Regions from separate parts of the Thermophagus sp. OGC60D27 genome, predicted to be linked through region 3. Evidence: riboswitches for the same ligand, from Rfam matches in the RefSeq annotation. Region 3 holds a riboswitch; each other region holds the start of a gene.
What was found. Region 3 has a riboswitch for cobalamin ahead of ACT29H_RS07810 (TonB-dependent receptor). Riboswitches for the same ligand answer to the same signal wherever they lie in the genome.

Region 1 (6,344 bases), on a different contig from region 3:
TTCCGGTTCACGCGGATTGGTGCCAATAATGGGCTTATGCATCTGCCGGCCGAAATAGGTATGGTCACCGCCAAACTGCACATTCAGGATTCCTGCCAGGGCCGCCTCCGGGTAACCGGCATTTGGGCTGCTATGAGCCTTCCCATACCGTAAGATAAACCGGCATGACCGCATGCTCCACCCACATAATGCCATTAACCAAGCGGTAATTCGTGCCGGAATGAAATTGGCAACATCGTCGAGCCGCGCGGCACCTTTTCCAAACTGTTCATATTTCTCGTTTCGGTATCCTATCATGGAATCCAGGGTATTCACCATCTTATAAGCCATCATTCCCGGCATACCTGCTATTGCCAGCCAAAACAACGGGGCCACGACCCCGTCGCTAAGATTCTCGGCCATTGTTTCCAACGTTGCAGTCTTGATTTCCCGCTCCGAAAGGGCAGCGGTATCCCTCCCTACGATGCGGCTCAGTTGTTTCCTTCCCGCTTCGATTCCCGATTCCAGCTTTTCAAAAACAGCTTTTCCTTCTTTTATCAACGTGGTACCAGCCAATCCGTAAAAAATGAACACCGTTTCAACCAGACCGCCGGCCATTGGCGACAAAGAAAAAAACAACTCCCACCCACCCCGGAAAAACAAATATACCACCATAACCGCCAATAGTGCCACCCCCCTACCTTTGAGCATACGATGTGTCCCGCTGTTCAGCCGATGGTCACACCAACCAATGATTTTCCCAAACCACACCACAGGATGCGGCAACCATGGCGGGTCACCAAGCAATCGGTCCAGCAAATAAGCTATTATTATCGCTCCTATATGAATCTTCAGCCCCATCGTTCCAATGCCCTGATTAAATAATTATTTTCCTCTTCCGACCGTACCGACACACGAAAAAAACGGTCGCCCAACCCCCTGAAGTTGGAAGCATCACGGATAAGGATACCATGTTCTTCTGCCAGTCTATTTTTCAGGATGGATGCCTCCACCGGCCCTTCCACCAGAAAAAAGGTGGTGGAAGACCAATGCACCCGAAAGCCTTTCAGCCGGTGAATACTGTTTTGTACTCTTTGCGATTCCTGCAATAGGGTCTTTATATTGAATCCGTCATCGGCATTTTGGGTCAGACAAAATTTTCCGGCCTCAATGGCCAGGGCATTGAGGCGCCAGGGCATCACCCTTTGCTTTAAAGCTTCAATAATATTTTTATTGGCCATCAGAAATCCCAGTCTGAGGCCGGGAATGGCAAAACGCTTGGTCATGGATTTTATGACCATCAGATTCGATGCTTTGGGCAAACAAGAAACTAAAGAACAGACCTCATCGGTAAAATCGACATAGGCCTCATCGACCACAAACAGGGTATTGGGATACGCTTCTATCTTTTGGGAAAGAATGCCTGTATCATAAATGGCTCCATCGGGATTGTTAGGGTTACAGAACCAAACCAGGTCGGCGGCAGAATAATCAACTTGCGAAAACGCAGAATGGTGATAATATTCAACGGAATGGTTAAACCGGACACAGGCCCCTTCATACTCTGAAAAAGAGGGATAAAAAATCCATGACTTTTTTGCCGCAAAGAGCTCTGCAATAAGGTATATGGCTTCCACCGCCCCGTTGGTGGCCAGCACATTTTCAGATGATAAAGCCATGCTTTGGGCTATCATCTCCACCCAATCCTCAGCCATAGGGGATGGATAGTGCTCAATTTTTTCCATACATCCTTTTAGATGCTCCTTCAACGCGGGTGAAGCGCCCCGGGGATTGACATTCGAACTGAAATTGTATCGAATGTCGGGATATCTGTAAATATCATCGCCGTGACCTGTCAGCATTACTCCATAATCTTATAAAGGGTATCCATATCAACATACTTTCTCAGATGGTCGGCCAGTAAATCATACTGCTGCTGCTTAAAGGCATCGTAATTTTGAGCAGCTGTTTTACCGGCCACGAAGGGGGACAATAAATCTTCAATCACCACGGGATTATCAAGAATACCATGCATATAGGTTCCCCAGATGCGTTGGTTCAGGCAGCACCCCTCCGCGCCACCCTTTTCCAATCGATTGAGGGGTTGGGCATCATCGTCCAGACGGGTACGACCCATATGAATTTCATACCCGTGGCATAATTCATCAAAATACTTAAACTTAAAGACAGTACGAACGGTGGCTTTTTCGGGACCAATGGTCGTTTCAACGGGCAACAGATTCAATCCGGGCAATTGTTCCAGCGCACTTTCGATATGATGCGGGTCACGGATAGTCCGCCCCATCATTTGATAACCGCCACATATGCCCACGATGCTCTTTCCTTCTCTGGCCTGCCGAACAATCTCGTCGGCAACGCCGTTGCTTCGCAACTCATTAAGGTCGGCAATGGTACTTTTAGAGCCGGGCAATATTATGAGGTCCGCCTTCCGAATCTCTTCAACATTATTGGTATAAAAGAGGTTAACCTTTTCTTCCTGCTCCAAACGGTTAAAGTCGGTAAAATTGGAAAGTCGGCGCAGTAAAATCACGGCTACATTAATTTTGTCTTCCACTGCCGCAAAGGCTTTACGCGCCAATGAGACGGAATCCTCTTCTTCAATTCGTATATGCCGAAAGGCAGGTACCACACCCAATACAGGGACACCGGTCAATTCTTCAATGATTTTTTTGCCTTCGTCGAAAAGGGAAATATCACCTCTAAACTTATTGATAATAATTCCTTTGATGCACTTTCGTTCTTCCGGCGATAATAATTTAATGGACCCGTAAACGCTGGCAAAAACGCCGCCCCGTTCGATATCTGCCACCAAAATGGTAGCGGCATTAACGGCAGTAGCCATGCGCATATTTACGATGTCATTATTTTTAAGGTTGAGTTCGGCAATGCTGCCGGCGCCCTCAATAACAACAGGATTATATTGACTTTGCAGCCGCTTAAACGCCTTCATAACCTCCTCAAACAACCAACCTTTTATCTCCCCTCTGAAATAGCTGCCGGCAGAATAGTTTCCCAGCACTTTCCCGTTGACGATGACTTGCGACTGCTTGTCGGAACCGGGTTTCAACAACACCGGATTCATGTCGGTGTGACATTCCAGCCGGCATGCTTCGGCCTGTACGGCCTGTGCTCGACCCATCTCGCCACCGTCGGCCGTCACATAGCTGTTGAGCGACATATTCTGCGCCTTAAAAGGCACGGGACGATATCCATCCTGCAAAAAGATGCGACAAAAACCGGTGGCCAGAACACTCTTCCCCACATCGGAACCCGTTCCCACAATCATCAGCGGATGTTTTAATGCTTGCATCAGTATTAATTTTATTTCAGTTATTGGTGGAATGAAACCCACATGACCTAAAGTTTAAACATGTTCTTATTTTAGGAAGCCTTCTTGCCATGCTCGTCTCTTTGAATTTATTTAGTTGAATTGCAAATCCACACCAACGAAGGCTGATGGAACTGAAAATTAGTCATTATCAATTAGAGTAACCACCACTGATGCCTAATGACTGTTGACTAACCACTAAAAATCCGACGGTGGATAAAAATAATTTTAGTTGAAATTATTCCACCTTGCATCCATAATGATTAGGAAAAACATGCCGAACACGCGCGCGAATGTTCTGAACATATACTTCTAACCCGGAAGCAAAATGTTACTTTTAACAAACTAATTCTGGCAGGTTTTCTGGCTCGCTCCGGTTTGAATGGCCTTCCCGTCCTACTTTGAAGCCTTATGGATTCAAAGTTCTCCTTCCCTGAATTCAAAGAAGGTATTGACAGTGGCAAGAAGTAATATTCAAACCTTTTAAAGAGCTTACAGCTGCGGGTACAGCTCCGGATTTTCACCGGATTCCCTTTTACAGACCATGAAGAAATCATGACCTGTCACCAAAATCTCAGGCAAAGATATTGGATTTTTGATAACTATAAAAACATAATATTTGTTTAGGATGAATCTAAAGGCGAGTGAAGAGTGTGAGCATGGCGGGTGAGATTGGTGATTATAAGTTCCGGCTTCTGGCCTCTTCGAATAACAGAAACTTTCATGCAGCGATGTAATGACCTCCAGAACGATTTGAAACCTTCATGCAGCGATGCAATGACCTCCAGAACGATTTGAAACCTTCATGCAGCGATGTAATGCCCTCCAGAATGATTTGAAACCTTCATGCAGCGATGCAATGGCTTCCAGAGTGATTGGAAACCTTCATGCAGCGATGCAATGACCTCCAGAACGATTTGAAACCTTCATGCAGCGATGCAATGCCCTCCAGAACAATTTGAAACCTTCATGCAGCGATGCAATGCCCTCCAGAACGATTTGAAACCTTCATGCAGCGATGTAATGGCTTCCAGAACGATTTGAAACCTTCATGCAGCGATGCAATGCCCTCCAGAACGATTTGAAACCTTCATGCAGCGATGCAATGGCTTCCAGAGTGATTTGAAACCTTCATGCAGCGATGCAATGGCTTCCAGAGTGATTTGAAACCTTCATGCAGCGATGTAATGGCTTCCAGAGTGATTGGAAACCTTCATGCAGCGATGTAATGGCTTCCAGAGAAGAATATTCACGGAACTGTGTCTTTAGAAAAAAAACAATTAATATAACGCCATGGAAAAATCACAGCGGAGTGATCATTAAACGGTGACTCACCTTACAAAACATAAAAACCCCAGAGCCGGAATAGATATATCATTTTCTCAACTCTGAGGAGATTCCCGGTAAGCAAACCTAATTCCGATTACTGCAATTCTATTCTTGCAACCGCTTCGGGCAATCCTTCGGAAACGGCCTTCACCATAACACTTCCCTTTTTACTGCCGGCACGTACAATGGCCAGACATTTCCCGTGAAACGCTTTTCGTTGATGACTCTGAAATGAGGTGAGGCTGGTCTGACTGCCATTATCGGTAGCGACGATGGAGGCCTCTCCATCCAAACTAAATTTGATCAAATTCTCGGCATCGGGCACGGGAACACCTTCTTTATCGGTGACGATGGCCGTGACGAAGGCCAGATCTTCTCCATTGGCATGGATTATTTCTCTGTCGCATGTCAAATGAATGCGAGCGGGCTGCCCGGCCGTATGAATGATTTTTTCTGCCACCCTTTGTCCGTTTTTTCGAGACACAGCTCTGAGGGTTCCGGGTTCGAAGGACACTCGCCACATGACGTGGAACTGTTCATCCGATTTACTTTTACTCCCCAACGATTTGTCATTCAGGAATAATTCCACCTCATCGGCATAATTGTAGTAAGCCCATACATCCACCGTTTGCCCTTCTTCCCAGTTCCAGTGAGGGAAAAGATGCAGTACGGTATCTTTCGACCATTCGCTTTGATAAAAATAGTAGGCGTCTTTGGGGAAACCGGCCAAATCGACCACCCCGAAATAGGAACTGCGCGAGGGCCACTGGTAAGGGGTAGGCTCTCCCAGATAATCGAAGCCGGTCCAGATAAACATTCCCGACAGGAAGTCATACTTTTTAATCAGTCGCCAGGTGTCGGCATGTGTTGATCCCCATGGGGCCCTGCAATTGTCGTAGGCCGAACAGGTATTACCGGGATTTCCGCCCTCAAACGGCACATCCCAGCGGTTAGGCCATACTCTCACGCTGTCCGACGGCATATCGTAGTAACCTCTGGTATGCAGTGATGAGTTGGTTTCGGTGGCAATGAACTTTTGTCCCGGAAAAGTTTTCGGGAAATCAGTCCATCCCTCATGATGATAATTAACCCCTATGAGGTCGAGAGCGCCCGACTGAATCAGATAATTGCGTGGGGATGGCTCATTATTGCCCGTGGTTATGGGACGAGTAGGATCCAACTGACGGACTATGGCGGCCAGTTCACGGGTTAACTCCACGCCGGAACTGTCCCATTGTTCCAGAATTTCGTTACCGATGCTCCAGATCATCACCGAAGGGTGGTTGCGGTCGCGCCGGATGAAATCGCGCAGATCTGTCTCATGCCACTCCTCCCAATGGTGTGAATAATCGTATTTCACCTTTGCGAGGGCCCACATATCGAAAGCCTCGTCCATAACGATGAAGCCCATGCTGTCGCACAATTGCAACACTTCTGGCGCCGGCGGATTATGAGAAGTACGAATGGCATTGACGCCCATCTTTTGCATGATTTGAAGCTGACGTTCCATAGCCCTTCGGTTAAAGGCGGCTCCCAGGGCACCCAGATCGTGATGCAGACATACGCCTTTAATCTTCACTGGCCGTCCGTTGAGGAAAAATCCCTTTTCGGCATCAAAATTAAAACTGCGAATGCCAAACTTTGTATGATACTGATCCATTAAATGTCCGTCGGACCATATCCGGGT
Region 2 (6,344 bases), on a different contig from region 3:
CCAAAGAAACCAAATCGAATACCGTCATATTAGAAACCTCTATCCTTTCGGTCAACACCACACTCACCATTAAGGACAACTCTTTTCCTGAGACAGAAGAAATAGGACGATTATTGATAAAAACAACACCATCCAGTTCGGGGATAAATCCGCACATTGTCTGAAGCAAAGTGGATTTTCCTGCCCCATTAGGACCAAGTAAACACACAAATTCACCGGCATTGAGCTTCACATTGATATCGGAATGCAAGGAACGCACGTCCTGCCCCTTACTCTTATAGCCGATGGCTAGATTATGGGTCTTTATTAATGGTTGTAATGTATTGGACATGATAAACCTTTTTGTGAATTTCACACACCGGGCGTTCTGATATTCCTCCTCCGAAGAATTACTGAAATCACCACCGGAGCACCGATCATACTGGTCACGGCATTAATGGGTAACGAACCTTCAAACCCAGGCATACGAGCAATTAAATTAGAAAATAAAGCCACAGAAACACCCAATAGAATAACCGCCGGAAGCAGCACTTTATGATCGGATGTACGGAACAGCCCTTTGGTCAAATGGGGCACTGCCAGCCCCAGAAAGGCAATGGGACCGCAAAAGGCGGTTATAGAAGCTGTAAGCAATCCTGTCAATAATATGATTAAAAACCTTGAAACACGAATATTAACGCCAAGATTTCCAGCATACTGTTCTCCCAACAACATAACATTTAAGGGCTTTACCAGGAAGTAGGATCCCATTAAACCTAAAAGAACAACCGGAAACAAAATTTGCATTTGCGACCATGTGACAGTAGAAAAACTACCAAGTCCCCAAATAACATAGGCATGAACATCCTCCTTCATACTATAAAACTTTAATATCCCCACCAAGGCAGAGGCCGCATACCCAACCATAATCCCGACTATGAGCAACACTGCATTATCTTTCAAATGACGAGATAAAAACAACACCAGCATTAATACCAGTATGGCGCCACCAAATGCCGCTACAGCAACGGAAAGATGGCCCGCCCAGCCCATATGACTTATGGCGATGCCTCCCACTTTCCCTGCCAACATCAATACTATTGCGACCCCCAAACCAGCGCCCGAGCTAATTCCCAATATCGATGGACCTGCCAGTGGATTTCTAAATAATGTCTGCATTTGCAGACCTCCAACGGCCAAGCCTGCACCCGCCAGCATGGCTGTCAACGTTTGAGGCAACCGACTTTTTAAAACAATAAAATACCAGCTTTCATTTTCATAGGGTTTGCCACTTAGTATTTTCAGAATTGCCTCTATTGGAATGTGTATAGAACCAAAAACAAGATTTAGCAAAAACAATGAAAGCGAAAGAACAAAAAGGCAAATAAGCCACAAAACTATCTTTGGTCTTTTAACCAAATGGAAACCTATTATTTCTTCCATCTATTTAACTCAATTATTTTTTTGCGAGGAGGCATATTTTTTCCACTTAAATGCTATTTGTTAATGGCTCAAAGGCAAATTTTCAATTTATTGGATTATTTTCCTCCCTGATTATCATTTTTCAACCAATGAAAATATACCGGTTCATATTCCTGAAAAAGATCCGGATGCAGATAATAGGCCAAATCATTTAAAATTACATGCGGTTCAACTATGCCTTTTTCATAAAACCCCGAGTAGCGGGAATTACTGATTAATACTTTCCCTTTTTTGAAAGATTCAAACCCGGAATATCGTCCATCCATTTGAAGCAAATCAGAAGTGGTAAAATCTCCTTGATGATTGACCGTCAAAACCCATACATCACTTGAGTAAAAATCATTAAAAACCGTTTCAAAATCCAAAGCTAAAGAACCTGCCCCCGGCCGATTACGATAGCGATATGCAGCCCCAGCATCTTCAAACAATTTAGCCACATAACTTTCGCCCGCCGGCATATACCAAACATCATTAAAAAGATAACCGGTAAAAACAGTGGGCCGGGGAACAACGGATTTGGCTCTTCTGGCGATGGCCTGATAACGGTTCTCAATCTCTTTAAATTGAGAAATTGCGACTTCTTCTTTATCGTAAAAAGCACTAAAAAAAACAAGCCATTCAGCTCTTCCCAAAGGAGAAACTTCAAGATAACTACAATCATAAATTAATAACAGACCTGCCTCCTCAATAGGACCATATCTGTTATCTTTAAAAGGAGAAACAAACACAAACTGTGGAGACGAAGCCAAAAGAACTTCAATATCAGGTGAACCGGCCATTCCCACATTTTTTATTCTCCCTTCGTTCAGGTTTGCCTGTACATAGAAATTTGAGATATACTGAGGCTCGGCAACGCTACCAAGCGATTCAAGAACGCCAATTTTTGCAGCAAATTCGATTTGCGTAGATGAAAAGGCGGACCAATTTGTAACAGGATAGGTTACATACGGCAACAAGTGATTTTGGAACTGTTGGGGACACTCCCCGGACCCTACAAGAATATAATCTCCCTCGGCTGTTTGATCCCAAGGATCAGCTATGTGAATTAATTTCAGACTATCGTAATAAGTTATAGAAAATCCTTTGGCATAGCTCGGACGAAAAACCGAATCAGGTTTAAGATTAGCAAAAAGATCTATAACAGAATCTTTTTGGGTTGCAACGTGGCAAGAAGAAAACAATACGACAGTCAACAGACCGGACAACAATTTTTTTAATACCATCACTTTATCTCCCGAAAGCTTTATTGGTTAAGGGGCAGTGTACAGGCAGGTCTTCTGGCTTTCCCTGATGTAACGCCTTCCCGGAGAAAATCATCCATAATGAATAGATCATTCCAGTGGCTTCTGTTGTTACAACAATAATATGGGATTACAGCTGCGGGTACAGCTCCGGACTCTCTGCCAACAGACCACCGGATTCCCTCGAGGCTTAATAGCACCTGTTACACTTTTGCAAAATTAAAATAATATACAACAACTACAATATCCAATCCCTAACTTACTTTTCTATTAACAAAAGGTAATAAAAGAAATTATAAAGTTTCATGGCAATTAAAAACAAAGGATTCAATCTATCCCCCTCACAAAATCCTATGTCTCAACCATTCCAGCATTGTTTATATTTATCGGTTTCTAAGTTCAATATTATCCAGATATCGCCATTGATCGTTTTTATATTCCAATGCATCATAAGACAGATCAGGCACATAATAACTCCGATCTCCTTCATAAACAGGATCCATCGGTGATAAATGATCCAATACAATCTTCTTTTCCCGGCCATCATATCTTAGCATCATATTGGCATCATTACTATACTCAAAAATCAACCTTTTTTTTACGCGTCCCCCAACATTAAAAATTGGGGCACCAAAAACAGGTATCCCCTGGCGGGCAATATAGAATACATCAACAATTCTGATTTTTGAAAAGGCGTCATTGCCATTATATCCCAAAAGCGTAAAAAAAGTCTGTTTTTTTATTCGTACCGGAATAATTTGGTAATAAACGGCACCGAACCAGTCAGGATAACGCAACGTTGAAAACTGGGCTCGATTAATTTCCGTATACTTATCATTCAATTGATACACCTGAATATTCTTAGCTTCATCTTTTACGGCCAAAAGCCCAAAAAAGTGATGGCCTCCTTCAAGTTTTTCTATGTTCCAAGTCACTATTTTCACCCCTTCCTTTGGCAACAAAAGAGTGGACAATCCTGAAAAGCCGGCGAAATCATCTAAAAACATTTGGGGTTGCGACAATACCATAGAAAGGCGTTGCTGCAACTTTTCCGAAACACTGAAGATGGATTCTTCGCCTTTCATTCTCATTAAGCTGGCAAAACCCATAGCGGTCTCTACATCCGGAATTTTCAGAATCTCTCTCCGATTAGTCATAACGTTAAAACCAACTATTGTATCTTCATTCAAGGGTAACATTTCAAAGTCAAGTGTCCATTTCTCTTCTATTGTAAATGGCAGCTCTTTGGTAAATGTAAAGGCCGTCTTTTCTTTTACTGACTTCAAACAATAAAGCAATTTCTGTTTGCCGCTTTCAAATGAAACAATGGTGACAAAAGCATTGAATTTTTCATCTTGGTCAGACATGACCTCCCACCCCCGTAAAAATTTTGTTGAATCCGGAGCCTCACTTACGTTTACCACAAATCGTTCAATCTGATTGAGTAACGACACTTCCCGAAAATTCTTTTCATTATCATCGCCCTGGAGATAGTTCTCCCATTGCTGGAAGAGTGTTTCATATTTCTGGGCAGTCCCTGAAATAGAAAAGAACACCACAAGGAAAAAAAGAAAAAATAAACGATTAGGCATAAACCAATATTTTTAATTATCTATATTTTTAAATATTTTTGCACAACATTTATTTTTCAAAAAAAACGAATAATAGCATGCAAACCAACAAACACATAAAATCCGACAACAAAGAAAACAAAAAAATGTCTCGCTTACTAAGAATAGCTATTGGAATAGTAGTAGGTGGCACTTTAGGATATGCATACTATCATTTTATCGGTTGCACCTCCGGCAGTTGTCCTATTACAAGCAGGCCCTGGAACAGTACAATCGCAGGCATGGTTTTAGGATTAATCTGGACAATAAAGTAAAAACAATACTTGCCAAAAAGATGTTAGGCCTAGGATAATTTGAAATCCAATAGGTATGGCAATCCAATCATTATCCCTGAATTTCCTACCCTGATAATGTCAGTTTTAAATAAAAAGAAGGACACATTAACACCCAAAAAACGTTCTGCCCCCTGTTCAGACCAACGTATTAGAACGAAACAGGGACGACAGAACGCCTGCCATAAATAACAAATTAATAAGGATTTACTCCCAATTCAAAATAACCTTACCACAATTTCCTTCTTCCATGATGTCAAATCCCTTTTGAAATTCGTCAATTGGAAAACGATGTGTAATTATTGGAGAAATATCCAACCCCGACATCAACATCTGTTCCATATGATACCATGTTTCAAACATCTCACGTCCATAAATCCCTTTTAACATTAAGCCTTTAAAAATAATTGTATTCCAATCAACAACAGTAGAAGAAGGAAGTATGCCGAGCAAAGAAATCTTACCCGAATTGTACATATGGGCCAGCATTTGGTTGAAAGCCTTTTCCGATCCTGAACACTCCAATCCTATATCAAAACCGATCATTCCCAGCTCACGAATCACATCAGACAAATTTTCCTTCAGCGGATTAATTACTTTGGTAGCACCCATCTTACGTGCAATTTCTGCCCGATATTCGTTCATTTCTGTGGCCACCACATATCGGGCACCTGCAAACTTAGCAACAGCAACACTCATGCTTCCTATCAGGCCTGCACCGGTAACCAGAACATCCTCCCCTATCAATGGAAATGATAGAGCTGTATGCGTTGCATTTCCCAGCGGGTCCATGATGGCAACAATATCGTCCGGGATTTGCGAATTAATCTTCATCACATTATTGGAAGGAACCTTCACATACTCGGCAAAGGCACCATCTATATTAACCCCTATCCCAACAGTTTTCTCACAGATATGCTGCCTGCCCCTTCGACAGTTCCGGCAATATCCACAGGAAATGTGACCTTCACCGGTAACACGGTCTCCCACTTTCACATTGGTCACTTCTGATCCTACGGCAGATACATATCCCACATATTCATGCCCGATAATCATGGGGGTTTTGATGGTTTTTTGTGCCCACTCATCCCATTTGTATATGTGAAGATCCGTACCACATATGGCTGTTTTTGTTACGTTGATTATAACATCGTTATGACCTGGTTCAGGGATGGGAACCTCCTGCATCCATATCCCTTTTTCGGGTTTCAGCTTTACCAGAGCTTTCATTGTTTTCATCACTATAAAGTTTATCTAATTTATTGGTCTGATGGAACTCGCATGGCCCATCGCTTTTATAAACATCCTTATTAAGGCAATTGTCCCATATTCGATTACGCCTTCGACATTAGCACACTCTCTTTCCCCAAAGACATTAAGATAGAGTAGGCTCAGGTAGGAATAACCCGGATGACGATTTTTCAAACAGACCATTCCCAAGCGAATTACCCGGATCTCAGAAGAAAGAGATCCAGAAAGGAATGGCCAAAGTAAAATATCCTAATTATCCCGGATGTTCTGAGCTTTATCAATTGCTTAAATAAGCATTTAGGGAAATAACCTAGCCTTTAGCAAATGTAGAATCATTCACCATCTCAAAAAAAAACAATCATCATGTTTGACGTAAGAATAATGAACAATTATTCAGCAAGCTTCAGTTCTATTGGTTCCCCATCTAATTCAGCTTGATTGATACAACTAAGATATTTATAAAATTCAATTTGCGATCTCAGAGGAGA
Region 3 (6,344 bases):
ATTTTAAGGAGGGGGTCAAAGGTTCGGACAGAATGTTTGTTCGAAGCATCGTATTAGATTTTAATTTATTTTAGAAATACGAGTCTGCTGGGAAAAAGACTATATTTTTTGGTCATGGGACGCTGAACCTTTGACAAAGCATCGCTTTTTTTCGACCAACTCCCCGCTTATGTTAAGGATGCAATTTGATTTATCCTGCCGCTGTTTTTGCCGAAAGAATCATAAATCCCCGACAAAGCGATTGATCGCTCCCGGCAATCTTTATATCTTTGTCATAACTAAACAAATTTAGCCATGTCACATACATCTCTGAATGTGGTTGCTCAGAAGGCCGGGGTATCCAAGACAACGGCATCATTAGTCCTCAACGGCAAAGCCGACAAAGTTAATATCGCCCCCGGCACGCAGGAACGTGTAAGGAAGGTAGCCCGCGAACTGAACTACCAACCAAACCGCTTTAATCCGGGACGATTAAACGGGAAAACAGGAATTATCGCAGTGGTCGCCACCGATTTCTCGTCCTATCCAAATTATTTATGGCTTCACCACCTGATCGTTTCCATTCAGGCGCACGGATATGTGGTCGTTCCGATACTATCGGGCGCCAATCCGGAACAATCGATCGACCACATTGCTGCCGACGGCTATGTTATTATTGATGAAGCAGCAGCAGATCTTTTCCCCCAAAAGCCGGAACCAGGTTTTCCCGTTGTATGCGCCGGATTCAAAACCAAAACAACTGCTTTTAAAGGCATCCATCCCAATTACCGGGAAAGAGTAAACGAAATGATTTCTGCCCTATACCGGCACAATAAAAAAGCCATTGGATTGGTGGCTCAACATGGCGACAACCCATCCACCAATGAAATGATTAAAACCTACAAAGAAAATTATTGTGATCGATTCGAGATCCCCGAGAATATTGCTCATATACCCCAAAATGACTGGTCGCCCCAAACGATACTAAAGGCTTGTCTCGAACTGGTAGAAAAGGAGGTCAACGGAATCGTATTCGAAAGTGGTGCAATGGCTCTACGCGCGTTGTCTCAAAAAGAAGCAAGACAGCTCTCAGAAAAAAATATACTTTTTGCAAGCCACATAGCGAAGACTGAATTTCAGACTTCTAATGACGATATAATACTGGCATTCCCGGATAATATTGAAGAAATGGCGAACGAAGTAGTAGAAGTGCTGTTCGGAAAATTACTCCCCTCAACACACTGCAAATAATCAAAAAAAAAAAAAAATAGCCCCCGGGCATTTAGCTTCAGTGAATCAGGATTTTTGGGAAGGGTAATATGCTTAAAAATGTTTTATGGCAAAACAAATCAAACAAGCTCACAAACTATTTCAAAGCCCGGGGGATTAATTCTTTTAGTCGTTTACAAAAATGAAGTTACAGGGTCCTATTCCTATATTTTCTGAATAGGTATCTACAATTTCCCCGTTGACATCATAAACGTCCACACTTCCGGCGTCCGTATAGCTAGGAGCAATACCCACATAAAGATTTCCGGTGGCAGGATCCACACTCATGCCATTAACGGCTACATCGGCAAATTTGGTGGTGGGTAATTCAGTAGCCTCCACAGCGACCTCCCAAATTCCCGAAAAACCATAACCACCACCAAAGTAGATGCTCTCACCATCAGCAGCCATTGCCATTCGGGTAGGTTTACCATAGACCGATTCATCAGCCTCGAAGGTTTCTTCTACCTGATAAGAGCCGGCATCTATTCGATGAAGAGCACCGGGCGTAGAACTAATTAGCGCCCAGGTTTCCCAATCATATTCATTATATCCTGCAGAGAGAACCCACGCATCGCCATTGACATCTTCTACCACATCCTGAGGACAGTCGTGAACCTTTATCGTTTCTTTTACTGAATAATCGGAAAAATCGATAACCGAAACAATATCATTGGCACCATAACCACCACAGTTAGCTACCCATAGCTCATCATTGATAACGGCCATTCCTTCCGGGCCGGCACTCACATCTATCGTGTTGATTACCGCCAACTGCTGCGGATCAATTACGACGATCTGTCCATCATTACCCCACTGGGAGACATAAACCAACCCATCATACACCACGGCATACCTCGGATTATCTATGCCATTCTCAATCTCATAGACATATTCAAAATTCGTATTATCAACAACCATCAGACTGTTAGAAGCATTCAACACCAAAAAAGAGAGGTTCCCGACCGAAACCATATCTTGTAATACATCTCCCAAAACAGCAGTATTATTTCGTTCCGTAAACAAGTCGCCCATTATGGTATCTTCTCCAATAAAAGAGACCGACGCATTGGCCGCCCCATACTGTCCTTGGTTCAACACAAAGACACCATTGGTAAAGTCGCCTTTATCAATAACATCGCTGTTGTTATCGTCATCTTCGCACGATGCCAGCATCACCACCAGCGATAGACCAAAAATTTTCAATATGTTCTGTATCGAACGCTTCCTGCTAAAAAATTCCAATCGTTTCATTCTTATCAACTTTTTTAAATAGTTAAACTCAGTGTAATTCTATAGTTTCGCGGCGGCATGGCATACCAAGCCACCACCTGGTAAGCGGTATCCGTAATATTATTAACCTTAAAGGAGAGGTCGGCACCAACATTCAAAAGCTTTAATTTATATCCGACCATGCCATTCAACAGCGTATAGGCTTCCAAGGTGTTTTTATAATCGTAATACCTTTGGCCGGTGTAGGCACCAGAAAGCGTGACATAAAACGGTCGGCGAGCCAAGCTCAACACCGTGTTCACTTTATGCTTCGGGGTATAGATCATTTGTTGATCATTGTATTCATCATCGGTCGTTAACGTTGAGCTCACATAGGTATAAAACACACGGGCGGCCAAGGTGTTAACACCGGCTTGTGCGGTAAGCCGCAACCCGGCCTCCACACCGAGCGTTTCGCCGATTTGCTTGTTCCGTGGCATCCATTTTCCGCCATCCTCCGGAAGCCATACAATAATATCATTGGTTCGTGAAGCAAACAGAGCGGTGGTCACCTCTGTTTTCACCGTTTCGCTCATCGAAAAGGAGAAATCGATGCCCATATCACCCGACCATCCGGCTTCTGCCTTCAAATCGAGATTGCCCATGGAGTAGCCATCCTCTTTCCAGTAAAGATCATTCAGGTTGGGGATTCGGTAATTTTTGGAGACCGTGCCCTTAATGGTTGCCCAATTCATGATCGGATGCTCCAGTCCCAACGAGAATACCACCGGTTGTTCATTCCCGTTGGTTAACTCTTCGCGCACACTCAATACCGCGGCACCTCGTCCATTGGCCCAGCCATAACGCCCCGACGCAAAAGCCGACAGGCGGTGACGCGTCACATCGCCGATATATCCGTCTGACCATGCCAGTTCGTTGGTGTAATTCACCCCGGCATTGATGGAATGAAGCACCCCGACCCGATACTTATATTCGGCCTCACTGATCCACGAACGGGAATTATTGTCGGCCTGAGGGTCCACATAGTCGGGATTGGAGTAGAGAACCTTGTTGCGAATCAATCCCTGTTTGAGTTGAAACGTTCCTCTTGGTCCGTAATATTTATAGTTGGCCGAGACCAGAAGATTCTTATCCTTCTGATTGGTATCGTCGGGCTGGCGGCTGGTCATCAGGGTTTGCAAATCCTTGTTGTAGTCCTGAAACCACAGCCCGGTTGTCATCACCGATCGATCGGAAATGCGCCATTGATTTTCCTGTAAAACGCCAAATTGTTCGACACCGGCATTGGTCTGAGTTTCTTTGGGATGACCGATACGAGAGGTATTGATGAAGGAAAAATCATTATCGGCCTGCTGTCCAAAGACCGCCAGCCGGCCGGCAAATCCGGAATTCCCCATCTTCACATCGGCAGCGGCGGAGCCAAATCCAAAACTGCCGGTGGAAGCGGAAACATTCAAGCCATTCTCCATCCCCAGAAGATCCTTGCCCGACAAATGGATGACCCCCGAAACAGCACCGCTGCCAAACAGAGTTCCGGAACCTCCCCGCTGCACTTCCACATGATTAAAAAAGCGCACCGGCATAACCGAAAGGTTTACGCCTCCATTCATAGGGCTTTGAATATTCAATCCGTTCCACAAAACGGCCGTATGATTGGTTCGCCCTCCACGCATGCTGAGGGATGTGAGGCCGCCGGCACCATACGTTTTTATATTAATGCCCGATGCGGCAGACAATAGAGATGAGAGCGATTCCTCTTGATGAAGATTCACCAACGAAGAATCGGGCGACGTCACGGAAGCCCCCACCGCAAATTCCCTTAGGCGGGTAGAGGTTACACGCACCTCTTTTAATCGAACGGGTTCCTCCTGAAAAAGATCCTGTGCGCTGATCCACACCGGGAATATCAGTACAATGCAAATCCCAAGATACTTCAACAACATAGTTACAAATGATTAAACAGATTTAATCATTCGCAACATCCGGTACAGTGAAAATAGAACGGAAAAAACTGTTCATATCTTCGCTTTTCCACCCGAAAGCTACGAATTTTAACTTCTGGCAGGTCTTCTGGCTTGCTCCGGTTTGAATGGCCTTCCCGAGAGGGGTGATTCACCATTTTTGCGAATCGTTCTTCTCAGTGGCAGGGGGTTTTATTCAAACCTTTTAAAGAGCTTACAGCTGCGGGGACAGCTCCGGATTTTAACCGGATTCCCTTTTAATCATCCTCTTGGAAGTAAAAACTAAGAGTGATGAACCAGTTTTACGTGGACAAATGTAGTATTTTTTTTGTTGCTTGTGAAAAAAACTTTTTATGCCTTTCGAACCAAAAAGTCGATGCGCATCTTTTTTTTTTTGATGCGCATCAATTGATCAAATCATGCGCATGAATTTTTTTTTGATGCGCATCGTTTTCCTGGTCGAATGCGCATCTTTTTTTAATTTCATGCGCATCCGTTTCCCGGTCGATGCGCATTCCTTTATCATTGAATAGGCATCCGTTTCCTGCTCATCAGCCAAGAAATTTCAACATACTAATAATCAGCAACAAACCACCAAATATTATCTTAAGAGATATCATCCTCTATGCTTGCGGGCACTTCGCAAAAACCAGATAAAAGAAGCCAACCCCAAGAGAATTCCCAGAGGAAGACCGGTGGAAGGATCCACAAAGAATCCTCCGTTTTTCAGTGGCGCCACAATAAGATAGGTAACACATACAACGGTCATAAAAACCGCCGGCAGCGACAGCATCCAGTGAGGTTTCCCCACTTTGACCAGATACATGGCACCGGCCCAGAGCACCACCACTGCCAGCACCTGGTTGGAAAGGCCCAGATATTTCCAGATGGTGGCAAATTCCAGCTGCGACAACACAAAACCAACAGCAAACAATGGGATACTTACCCATAAACGTTTTTGTATGGACGATTGATCCAATTTAAAAACATCGGCAATGGTGAGGCGTGCACTCCGAAACGCCGTATCGCCCGTGGTGATGGGACAAGCAATCACCCCGATGATGGCAAAAATGGCACCCACGGTTCCCAACCAGCTGCGACTGATCTCATTGACCACCCACGCAGGGTTGTGTCCTTCCATCTGCATCGTTGTGTTTAAACCGTCGGGGCCACCAAAAAAGTTCATGGCCGCAGTGGCCCAGATGATGGCTACAATCCCTTCGGCAATCATGGCGCCGTAAAAAACATGCCGGCCGTAGCTCTCTTTTTTGATGCATCGCGCCATCATAGGCGCCTGGGTAGAATGAAAGCCACTAAGCGCACCACACGAAATCACAATAAACATCATGGGGAAAAGGATGTTCTCCGTAGGATGGTGGTGCCAGTTTTTCAGATTGGTAAAAGAGATTTCTTTCATTGCCAGCTCCCCGGCAAAACCATAATAAATCATTGCCCCGGCAATGCCGATGGCCATGATTAACAGTGCCGCCCCAAAAAGAGGATAGATCTGACCGATGATCTTATTGATGGGCAATAAAGTGGCTATGAGATAGTAAGCAAAGATGACATACAGCCATAATTTTAAGCCTCCGTTGGTAAGGGTCGTCAACAGTTCGGCCGGTCCGGACACAAAGGCCACCCCAACAAAGATCAACAGCAGCAATGAAAAGAGTCGCATGAAATTTTGAAATCCCGGACCCAGATATTTTCCCACAATCTCGGGAATACTGGCCCCCTCATTGCGCACCGACAACATCCCCGAAAAATAATCATGGACGGCCCCCATAAATATGCAGCCAAACACAATCCACACATAAGCCATTGGGCCATACATGGCGCCAAGAATGGCCCCGAAGATGGGGCCCAGCCCGGCAATATTCAGAAACTCGATGGTAAACACCT

Region 1: it holds a riboswitch for cobalamin, as region 3 does, so the genes downstream of both, ACT29H_RS15940 (cobyric acid synthase) here and ACT29H_RS07810 (TonB-dependent receptor) in region 3, are expected to answer to the same signal.
Region 2: it holds a riboswitch for cobalamin, as region 3 does, so the genes downstream of both, ACT29H_RS08615 (ABC transporter substrate-binding protein) here and ACT29H_RS07810 (TonB-dependent receptor) in region 3, are expected to answer to the same signal.

What each region holds. Positions count from the first base shown of each region.
Region 1 covers NZ_JBQTGH010000019.1:26,352-32,695, reverse strand. The annotation lists gene cbiB (adenosylcobinamide-phosphate synthase CbiB) at 1-840, opposite strand, end outside; gene ACT29H_RS15945 (threonine-phosphate decarboxylase) at 831-1,841, opposite strand; gene ACT29H_RS15940 (cobyric acid synthase) at 1,841-3,310, opposite strand; cobalamin riboswitch at 3,665-3,914, opposite strand; gene galB (beta-galactosidase GalB) at 4,752-6,344, opposite strand, start outside.
Region 2 covers NZ_JBQTGH010000006.1:55,162-61,505, reverse strand. The annotation lists gene ACT29H_RS08625 (ABC transporter ATP-binding protein) at 1-331, opposite strand, end outside; gene ACT29H_RS08620 (iron chelate uptake ABC transporter family permease subunit) at 352-1,422, opposite strand; gene ACT29H_RS08615 (ABC transporter substrate-binding protein) at 1,518-2,684, opposite strand; cobalamin riboswitch at 2,713-2,921, opposite strand; gene ACT29H_RS08610 (hypothetical protein) at 3,086-4,294, opposite strand; gene ACT29H_RS08605 (DUF6132 family protein) at 4,372-4,587, shown strand; gene tdh (L-threonine 3-dehydrogenase) at 4,813-5,844, opposite strand; gene ppk1 (polyphosphate kinase 1) at 6,246-6,344, opposite strand, start outside.
Region 3 covers NZ_JBQTGH010000005.1:145,050-151,393, forward strand. The annotation lists gene ACT29H_RS07795 (OmpL47-type beta-barrel domain-containing protein) at 1-49, opposite strand, end outside; gene ACT29H_RS07800 (LacI family DNA-binding transcriptional regulator) at 295-1,230, shown strand; gene ACT29H_RS07805 (YncE family protein) at 1,375-2,502, opposite strand; gene ACT29H_RS07810 (TonB-dependent receptor) at 2,517-4,424, opposite strand; cobalamin riboswitch at 4,525-4,755, opposite strand; gene ACT29H_RS07815 (carbon starvation CstA family protein) at 5,059-6,344, opposite strand, start outside.